DNA from 3 places in the Mesorhizobium sp. RSR565B genome. Region 2 is predicted to be linked to each of the others. Evidence: predicted binding sites of a transcription regulator. Region 2 holds the regulator's gene; each other region holds the start of a gene.

Region 1 (3,277 bases), 2.7 Mb from region 2:
GGATTGACCTTTGACTGGTCGCGCTTCTTGTTCTTGGTCATCACCGCATAGACGCGGCCGGTCACCGGATTGGTCTCGATGTCCTCGGGCCGGTCCATCGGCGTGGCGCCGAGCGCATCTGCCGCAAACCGCGTCTTCAACAGCACCTCGGCCTGGTCGGCAAAACCGTTCTCGACGGTAAGCTTGCCCTGGCCGTGCACCAACGGCAGCCACGTCATCGAGCCATCGGCATCGAAGCGGGCGACCGACAGCACGCCATCGTCGAGCAGATCGGCGCCGGAGGCCGGGTTGGCCTTGTCATAGGCCTTGGCCGAGACGAAGCGGTACATATATTCGAAATAGTCGTCGTCACCCATATAGACGACAACGCGGCCGTCCTTGTTGAGGACCACGGTCGAGGCCTCATGCGACATGCGGCCAAGTGCCGTGCGCTTCACCGGCCTGGACTGAGGATCGTAAGGGTCGATCTCGACCACCCAGTCGAAGCGGTTGGCCTCGTTCGGTTCCTTGTCGAGGTTGAAGCGGTCATGGAAGCGGCCGCGGCCATAGATGTCGGAGCCGTCGAAGCCGTAACGGTCGAGCAGGTCGGCAGTCGGCGCCTTTTTCGGGTCGCCGCCGAAAATGTCGGACACGCCTTCCTCGCAGGTCAGCACCGTACCCCAGGGGGTGAAACCGCCGCTGCAATTATAGCTGGTGCCGAGCACTTTCGTGCCAGTCGGGTCGGCCGAAGTTTTCATCAGCGCATGGCCGGCAACCGGTCCGGAAACGGTCATTTCGGTGTTGGCGGTGATGCGGCGGTTGAGCGGGCTGTCCGCCACGGTTTCCCACTTGCCGTCCTTCAATTGCACCTCGAGGATCGAATGGCCCATCGCGGCCATGCCGAGATTGACCTGTTCCCTGGTCATCGTCTTGCCGGCATCGCCCTCGGTCATCCCCGGAAACATCACATTGGGCGAGAGGTATTCGTTGTTGACGCAGAGCAGGCCATGATCGGAATTCACCGTGCCCTTGGGCAGCGGCATGAAGGCGATGTAGTCGCAATTGTAGCCGAAGCGCTTTTCCTGTTCCTCCGCCGCGACCTTGTTGCCGTCGAATTCGGCGAGGCCGGCTGCAAGCGGGTCGCCCCAGCGCGCGACGATGGTCGTCTCATAGCCTTCGGCGGCGGCATGGGTCTTGCCGTAGACCCGTTTCAGCTCGGGAAAGCCGAGCGTCGACTGCGCTGTGGCGGCATGCGTTTCGCCGGCAAACAAGGAGCCGACAAAGCTGCCGCCGGCAATCAGCGCGCCGGAGGCGAGGCTGCCTTTCAAAAGAGACCGGCGCGAGACGCGCTCGGCAATGATTTCGCGGATGACGGGGGAGGATGAAGACGGTGCATTGGCCATGGTGTCTGCCTCTCAGGGTGGATGTTACGGCGCACCGTTGCCCTAGTCTGCCTAGGCAACATTCACATGACATAAGAGGAAGGTTTTGCCGCAACTGGGCGCGGCACTACGCATCGCTCAGCCCTTGGTGCAGGTCGAGGCGGTGAAGGCGCCGTCGGGCTGCTTCAGAATGATGTCGAATGACGGGGCGGTCTCGCCGTCCAGTGTTGCCTGTGTCATGGAGACGGAGTTGCCACCGGTGGTATAGCCGCCCAGCGGCCCGAGCCAGGTGATCTCGCCATTGGCATTCATCTGATAGTTGTAGCCTTGCGTCGCGGTGCCGAATGTCACCGGACCACTATAGACATTGCCCTTGATAGTGATGTCGCCGAGGTTGAGGAAGGCGCCGAGCAAATAGACCTCGCAATGATAGGTGCCGTCCGGAAGCTTGCCCTCGCTGAAATCGGCGCGCGCGGCGCCGCTCGTTGCCATCAGCAGCAGGATGCCGGAAATGCATGAGGTGCGAGATGTCATGACGTCACTCTTTTGAAGGGCGAGCTTGCCCTATTTTCGCGCGGTACCGCAACATTGTTAGCCCGGAACACACGGCCGGAGATCAAAAACTAGGCATTTGTCTCAATTGGGCAAAAATTAGGCAAAAGCCATGTGCGCTGCGCAAATTTGCCTCAATCAATTTTCGCCGGCTACCACTGTTTTCTCGAGGCTAATATACCAACCGGCTGATAACGCTCGGCTATTCCATCTTCGTGAGCGGCGCCTTTGCGTTTGGCACGGCAGTTGCATTGCATTATCGCGGTGCAATCAAACAGCTTGGGAGTCTTCGGTATGAGGGGTAATTTCTCCACAATAACAAAAATGTTTTCGGCCGGCGTGGTCGCCGCCGGCCTGTCGATGTCGTCTCCGGCCCAGGCCGCCGAAGACACGATCAAGGTCGGCATTCTGCATTCGCTGTCGGGGACCATGGCGATTTCGGAGACGACGCTGAAAGACGCCATGCTGATGCTCATCGAAGAGCAGAATGCCAAGGGCGGTCTGCTCGGCAAGAAGCTCGAGGCGGTCGTTGTCGATCCGGCCTCCAACTGGCCGCTCTTTGCCGAAAAGGCGCGCGAGCTGATCTCCAAGGACAAGGTCGCCGCCGTGTTCGGCTGCTGGACCTCGGTGTCGCGCAAATCGGTGTTGCCGGTGTTCTCGGAACTCGACAACATCCTGTTCTACCCCGTCCAGTATGAGGGCGAGGAAAGCGAGCGCAACGTGTTCTACACCGGCGCCGCCCCGAACCAGCAGGCGATTCCTGCCGTCGATTATCTCATGAGCGAGGACGGTGGCTCGGTGAAGCGCTGGGTGCTGGAAGGCACCGACTACGTCTATCCCCGAACCACCAACAAAATCCTCGAGGCCTATCTGAAGGCCAAGGGCGTCGCCGCCGAAGACATCATGGTCAACTACACGCCGTTCGGCTTCTCCGACTGGCAGACCGAAGTCTCCGCAATCAAGAAATTCGGCTCGGCCGGCAAGAAGACCGCCGTCGTCTCGACCGTCAATGGCGACGCCAACGTTCCGTTCTACAAGGAACTCGGCAACCAGGGCATCAAGGCCGAGGACATCCCGGTCATGGCCTTTTCGGTCGGTGAGGAAGAACTGGCCGGTCTCGATACCGCGCCGCTGGTCGGCCATCTCGCTGCCTGGAACTATTTCGAGAGCGTCGACACACCCGAAAACAAGAAGTTCATCGCCGACTGGCACAAGTTCATCAAGAATGACAAGCGCACCACCAACGACCCGATGGAAGCTCACTATATCGGCTTCAACATGTGGGTGAAGGCGGTCGAAAAGGCCGGCACCACCGATCCCGACAAGGTCATCGACGCCATGGTCGGCGTGTCCGTGCCGAACCT
Region 2 (3,277 bases):
TACCGTCGCCTCCTTCGATGAAGAGCTCGGGCAGATCAGCAAGCTGATCCGCGACATGGGCGATCTGGCAGGCTCGATGGTCAGCGGCTCGACCAGGGCGCTGCTCAATTCGGACAATGCGCTGGCACAGCGTGTCGTTTCCGACGACGCCATCATGGATGCGCGCCAGCGCGAACTGGACGACCGCGCCATCACGCTGATCGCCAAGCGCCAGCCGATGGCCAACGATCTGCGCGCCGTGGTCGGCTCGATCCGCATGGCCGGCGACCTCGAGCGCATCGGCGATCTCGCCAAGAACATCGCCAAACGCGTCGGCACCGTGGGCTTGAGCGTCACGCCGCGCGACCTCTCGCACTCCATCGATGCCATGGCGCAGCTGGTGCTGATCCAGGTGCAAGGCGTCGTCGAGGAATATGCCGCCACCGATGCGGCAGCTCTTGCAAAACTCAGGAATGACGACGAGCGCATCGACGTCAAATACACGTCCGTGTTTCGTGAGCTCTTGACCTACATGATGGAAGACCCTCGCAACATCACCGCCTGCACGCATCTCTTGTTCTGCGCCAAGAATCTTGAGCGCATCGGCGATCATGTCACCAACATCGCCGAAAATGCGTATTATGTGCTGACCGGCCAGCAATTGCCCGCCAATCGTCCGAAGCAGGACGAGACGGCGATGGCCACGCCGGCCTGATGAGGGTGAACTGCCTATGATCGCGCCACGCATCATGGTCGTGGAGGACGAGGAGCCGCTAGGCGTGCTCCTCCGCTACAACCTCGAATCCGAAGGCTATCACGTCGAGGTGGTGACACGCGGCGACGAGGCCGAGATCCGCCTGCAGGAAAACGTGCCCGATCTCCTGGTGCTCGACTGGATGGTGCCCGCTGTTTCCGGCATCGAGCTCTGCCGGCGGCTTAGAGTGCGGCCCGAAACCGAGCGGCTGCCGATCATCATGCTGACCGCGCGCGGTGAGGAAAGCGATCGCGTGCGCGGCCTGTCCACCGGTGCCGACGACTATCTGGTCAAGCCATTCTCGACGCCGGAGTTCATGGCGCGCGTGAAGGCGCTGCTGCGCCGGGCCAAGCCGGAAGTGCTGTCCAGCGTGCTCAAGGTCGGCGACATCGTGCTCGACCGCGAGTCGCACCGTGTCTACCGCAAGAAGAGCGAGATCAGGCTCGGACCGACCGAGTTCCGGCTGCTCGAATTCATGATGCGCCATCCCGGCCGCGTGTTCTCGCGCAGCCAGCTGCTCGACAATGTCTGGGGCGAGACGATCTACATCGACGAGCGAACCGTCGACGTCCATGTCGGGCGCTTACGCAAAGCGGTCAACAACGGCCGCATGCCGGATGTCATCCGTACCATTCGCGGCGCCGGCTACGCGATCAGGGAAGACTAGGATGCTGCGCGTCGCGCCGTTGCCGGCCATTCAGGCGACATGCTTGCCGGATTTGGCCTGAATGCCCGGCGCGAAAATCTCCTGATCGACGAAGCCGAGCGCGCGCATGGCACAGCCTTCGCGGATCAGCGGCAGCTCGTTGGGCTCGGTGTCGAAGGAGATCGATTTCGAGTGCTGGCCGCCGGCGGTCTGGGCGATCGCTTCGCGCAATGCCGGCTCGATCAGGTCGAAGGCGGCGGCGCTGACGCCAACCATGGCGACAGGCGCCGGGTCGATCAGCGCAAACAGGCTGCCGAGGCCGAAGCCGAGCGCCTCACCGGCCTTGCGATAGGCTTCGCGCTCCGGGCCATCGGTTTCGCGGGCGCGCGCGGCGAGTGCGCGCATATCAGCGTCGCCGATATCGACCGGCTCGGCATCTTCGCTCATCATTTTGGCGCTGCGCCAGATGGCGTAGTTTCCGGCATAGGCCTCGACGCAGCCGCGCCGCCCGCAGCGGCAGAGCGCGCCGCCCGGACGGTGGATCATGTGGCCGAACTCGCCGCCGGAGGAATGGGTGCCGGTGAACAGTTCGCCTTTCAGCACCAGCCCCATGCCGATGCCGTGCGACAAGAGGATCGCGATGAAATTGTCGCGGTAGCGCTCGGGCTGGCGCCATTGCAGGGCCACCGCCATCATATTGCAGTCGTTCTCCATGGTGGCAGGAATGCCGAATTCCGCTTCCAACATGTCGGCGAAGGCAATGTCGGTCAGTGGCGTGATTGGCGACCACAGCATGGCCCGCGCCTGCGAATCGGTGATGCCCTGGATGCCCATGGCAATGCGGGCGATGCTCTGGACATCGAGGTCCGGGTCCGCGAGACGCCGCCCGACGATTGCTACGCATTCGCCGATCAGCTCGTCGCGCGGCATGGTCAGCGTGTCGAGCCGGCGCTGTTCTTCCGCGACCACCTGGCCGGCATAGTCGATGACGGTGACGGAGAGGAAGTTCAGCGACAGCACCACGGTCATGACCGCCGCCGCTTCCGGGTTGAGGCCAAGGCCGACCTGCGGCCGGCCGCGTTTCAGCGAGCCGGTCTCGCCAGGCTTGCCTTCAATCAGGATGCCTTCTTGAATTAGATCAGACGAGATTGCCGATATCGTCGAATGGCTGAGGCCGGTGGTCGCCGCAATCTCGGTCCGCGACGGCTGGCCGGCCCGGCGCACGGCCGAAATCACCATCGCACGGTTGCGACGGCGCAGATCGTCGTGGCGGATCCCAACCGACATTTGTTTTCCTCCCGGCCTCCTCGCGCCTCATGATAGTGAAGGCGTTCGACGGCACCAGCCAAATATTGGCAGACGCCGGCAGCCCTGTCATTGTTTATTGCGGAGCTCGAAAAAATTCGGCAACGCCATCAGAATCCATCATAATCGATGTTGACAGTGCCTTATCATTGAACCAGTATTTTTTCGAGGCTCGAAAAAATGGAGCCTCTTTGTGCAGGCCTTCGGGCCGGTTTTGTCGCGCCGTGGGCGGCGCAGGGAGGGTTATAATGAACAGATTTGCAGCCGCCATGCTGGCGGGTGTCGCCATGTCGCTGGCGCTGATGTCGGTCGCGCAGGCGAAGGACAAGGTCATCGGCGTGTCGTGGTCGAACTTCCAGGAAGAGCGCTGGAAGACCGACGAGGCGGCGATGAAAACGGCGATCGAAGCCGCCGGCGACAAGTACATTTCGGCCGACGCGCAGTCCAATCCCGGCAAGCAGCTGACCGACGTCGAAAGCCTGATCTCGCAGGGCGCCAACTCGCTGATCATCCTGGCGCAGGACGCCTCGGCCATCGGCCCGGCGGTGCAGAAGGCGCTGGACGAAGGCATTCCGGTCGTCGGCTATGATCGC
Region 3 (3,277 bases), 330 kb from region 2:
GCCCGACGTGCCACAGATGATCATGGCCGATCCGGGAAGAGTCAGGCAGGTGCTGCTCAACCTGATCGGCAATGCGATCAAGTTCACCGACACCGGCGGCGTGCTGGTTTCGGTTGCACGGGCCCGCACCGAGACCAGCGACCGCATCTGCTTCACCGTCGCCGACACCGGCCCTGGCCTGCGCGAAGAGGATATGGAGCGCATCTTCGAGGAGTTCGAACAGTCCGACGGCACCTCGACCCGCACCCATGGGGGCGCCGGCCTCGGTCTGGCCATATCGAGGCGCCTGGTCGCCGCCATGGGCGGTGCCATTTCGGTGTCGAGCCGGCTTGGCGAGGGATCGGAATTCGTCTTCGAGATCCCGGCTGCAGGAGCAACCGAAGCACCGCAGAACCGGCAGAACATCCTGGCCGGCCGGCGCGCCGTGATCGTGTCGAAGAACGCCGTCGAGGCCGACGCCATCGCCCGCACCATCCGCGCCCATGGCGGCGCCGTCGAGGTCGCCGCAACCGCTTCCCAGGCGACGCCCTTCGCCGAACATTGCGATGTGCTGTTGATCGACGCGGCCCTGGAGGACGGCGACGGCAGACTGCTCAAGCGCCTGCGCCAGAGTGGCTTTGCCGATTGCGAGGCGATCACGCTGATCGCGCCGACCGACCGCGGCATGCTTGGCGAATTCCGCACCAACGGCTACGCCACCTTCCTGGCGAGGCCGGTGCGCGGCGAAACCCTGCTGCGCATGCTGCTGACCAGTCATGCCTCTGCCTTGCCGCCGCCCAAGCCGGAAAAGACCGGCGCGTCCTCGCTTCGTGCCCATGGCGGGCGCCAGCAAGGTTTGTCGGTGCTGATCGCCGAAGACAACGACATCAACGCCATGCTTGCCCGCGCCACGCTTTTGAAGGCGGGACATCGCGTGAAAGTGGTCGGCAATGGCAAGGCCGCGGTCGAGGCGGTGACCGAAGCCGGGCTGAAAAATCGCTTCGATGTGGTGCTGATGGATTTGCACATGCCGGTCATGGACGGGCTGGACGCGATCGCCGCCATCCGCCGCCACGAGGAGGAAATGGCTGTGCCGCCGGTTCCGATCATGGTGCTTTCGGCCGACAGCCAGGAAAAGACCCGCCACACCGTGCTCGCCCATGGCGCCAGCGGCTTTGTCACCAAGCCGCTCGATCCCGACGCGCTGGTCCATGCCGTCGAGGGCCAGGTGGCCGCCTGAATTCATGTCGCTCAAAAGTGGCCCCGGTTTTGAGAAGACGACATGCACAAAACAAAGACTTGAAGCGCGTCGCGTGAATCGTCCCAGCGCGACGCGCTTCAAGGCGACGCTGGCGCAATCCTCTCGTCACGTAGGTAGCCGAATGAGGGTTTTCGCCAGCCGACGAAGTATTGCCCGTCGCGCCGTATCACGGTACTGTCACAATCCTGTTGCACCTACACCGTATCCCCGTGCCAAGAGGGATGGCTCGAAGGAGAATCACTCGTGCATACAGTTATGCCGGAATGTGACACTCGGCCCAGCGCAGGCGGCGCTTTGCTCGCCGCGCGGAACGCCGATGCCGTCGCAACAGGCGCACCGCTGGGCCGTATCGGCAATCTCGAAGTGCGGCTTGCCCGCAATGAGGCCGAGATCGCCGCCGCGCAGGAAGTGCGCTACCGGGTGTTTTATGACGAGCTTGGCGCCAGGAAGGACCTGTTCCAGGCGCAGGACCGGCGCGACGCCGACCGCTTCGACCCGCTGTGCGACCATCTGCTGGTGCTTGACACCTCGATCTCCGGCCCCGAGCATCGCCGCATCGTCGGCACTTACCGCCTGCTGCGGCAAGAGATTGCGGCGACCGCCGGCGGCTTCTATTCCGAAGGCGAGTTCGAACTGACCAAGCTGATCGCCCGCCATCCCGGCCAGCGCTTCCTTGAGCTCGGCCGCTCCTGCGTGCTGCCGGAATACCGCTCGAAGCGCACCATCGAGGCGCTGTGGCAAGGCATCTGGGCCTACATCAACCACTATGAGATCGGCGTGATGACCGGTTGTGCCTCGTTCCCTGGCACGGTGCCGGCTGCACATGCCGAGGCGCTCACCTACCTTGCCCATCACTGCCGGACCAACTCCGCCTGGGATGTGCGGGCGGTCTCCGGGCGCTATTGCTCGATGGACCTGATGCCGATCGAGGCGGTCAACGCCAAGGCGGCGATTGCGGCCATGCCGCCGTTGGTCAAGGGCTATCTGCGCGTCGGCGCCCGCATCGGCGACGGCTGCGTCATCGACCGTGAGTTCTCCACCGTCGATGTGTTCGTGGTGATGCCGGTCAAGGAAATCGGCGCCCGCTACGTCAACTATTATGGCGGGGAAGCGCAGCGCTTTGCGGCGTGAGGCAGTAGGCAGTAGGCAGTAGTGAAGGCTGCCGCGAATTGCTGACTACCGACTATTCCCTATTCCCTATTCCCTATTCCCTAATCCCTCTCCCTACGGAATATCCTCCGGTCGCCGTCCCGGGCGGCTCTTGTAGGACGGAAAGGTCCAGCCGAATTTCAGCGCGCCGCCGCGCACCAGGAAAGCCGCGACGAAGCCGGCGACATCCGAGGCGAGCGGCGGCAGGCCGGCAAGATCGCCAAGTGTGTAGAGGCCGGCGCCCGCGAGTGCGGCGGTGACGTAGATTTCGGGCCTGAGCAGCACCGATGGCTCGCCGGCCAGCAGATCGCGCAGGATGCCGCCAAATGTGGCGGTCAACACGCCCATAACAACGGAGACGACCGGCGAGCCGGTGATGGCCAGCCCCTTGGCCGCGCCCATTACGGAAAAGGCCGCCAATCCGATGGCGTCGAGCCAGAGCAGCCATTTCCAGCGGGATTCGACGCGGTGGGCGATGAAGAAGACCAGCACCGCAACCGCCGCGCAAACCAGCACATAGCCGGAGTTGGCGACCCAAAAGACGGGCAGGTTGAGGATGACGTCGCGAAGCGTGCCGCCGCCAATGCCGGTGACGCTGGCCAGAAACAGGAAGCCGATAATGTCGAGCTGCTTGCGCGAAGCCGCCAACGCCCCGGTCGCGGCAAAGACGGCGACGCCAGCATAGTCGAGGAGGTCGATGGGTGTCAGGGACATGAGGTAGTAGGGATTGGGAATTAGGGAAAGTATGAATAACACGAAGCCGCGCGATTGATACGCCTGCCCCTATTCCCTATTCCCTATTCCCTATTCCCTACTGCCTACCCTACTCACGCATCCTTCTCGGCCTGCTCGTTCACCGGCCCCGGCTCGACCGGCGCTTCGGTGGCC

The links. Region 2 encodes PhoB, which activates phosphate uptake and scavenging genes when phosphate is short. Its sites were predicted from a motif close to TGTCATNNANCTGTCAT; they were not measured.
Region 1: ACYG9R_RS26935 (PhoX family protein) is a predicted target of PhoB. The motif match lies at 1,438-1,454, and genes of this name have one in related genera.
Region 3: olsB (l-ornithine N(alpha)-acyltransferase) is a predicted target of PhoB. The motif match lies at 1,416-1,432, and genes of this name have one in related genera.

What each region holds. Positions count from the first base shown of each region.
Region 1 is NZ_JBTTIE010000001.1:5,578,964-5,582,240, reverse strand. It holds gene ACYG9R_RS26935 (PhoX family protein) at 1-1,382, opposite strand, end outside; gene ACYG9R_RS26930 (hypothetical protein) at 1,500-1,895, opposite strand; gene urtA (urea ABC transporter substrate-binding protein) at 2,208-3,277, shown strand, end outside.
Region 2 is NZ_JBTTIE010000001.1:2,901,913-2,905,189, forward strand. It holds gene phoU (phosphate signaling complex protein PhoU) at 1-694, shown strand, start outside; gene phoB (phosphate regulon transcriptional regulator PhoB) at 711-1,400, shown strand; gene ACYG9R_RS14155 (ROK family protein) at 1,431-2,666, opposite strand; gene xylF (D-xylose ABC transporter substrate-binding protein) at 2,933-3,277, shown strand, end outside.
Region 3 is NZ_JBTTIE010000001.1:3,235,194-3,238,470, reverse strand. It holds gene ACYG9R_RS15745 (response regulator) at 1-1,219, shown strand, start outside; gene olsB (l-ornithine N(alpha)-acyltransferase) at 1,496-2,371, shown strand; gene ACYG9R_RS15735 (trimeric intracellular cation channel family protein) at 2,465-3,097, opposite strand; gene grpE (nucleotide exchange factor GrpE) at 3,217-3,277, opposite strand, start outside.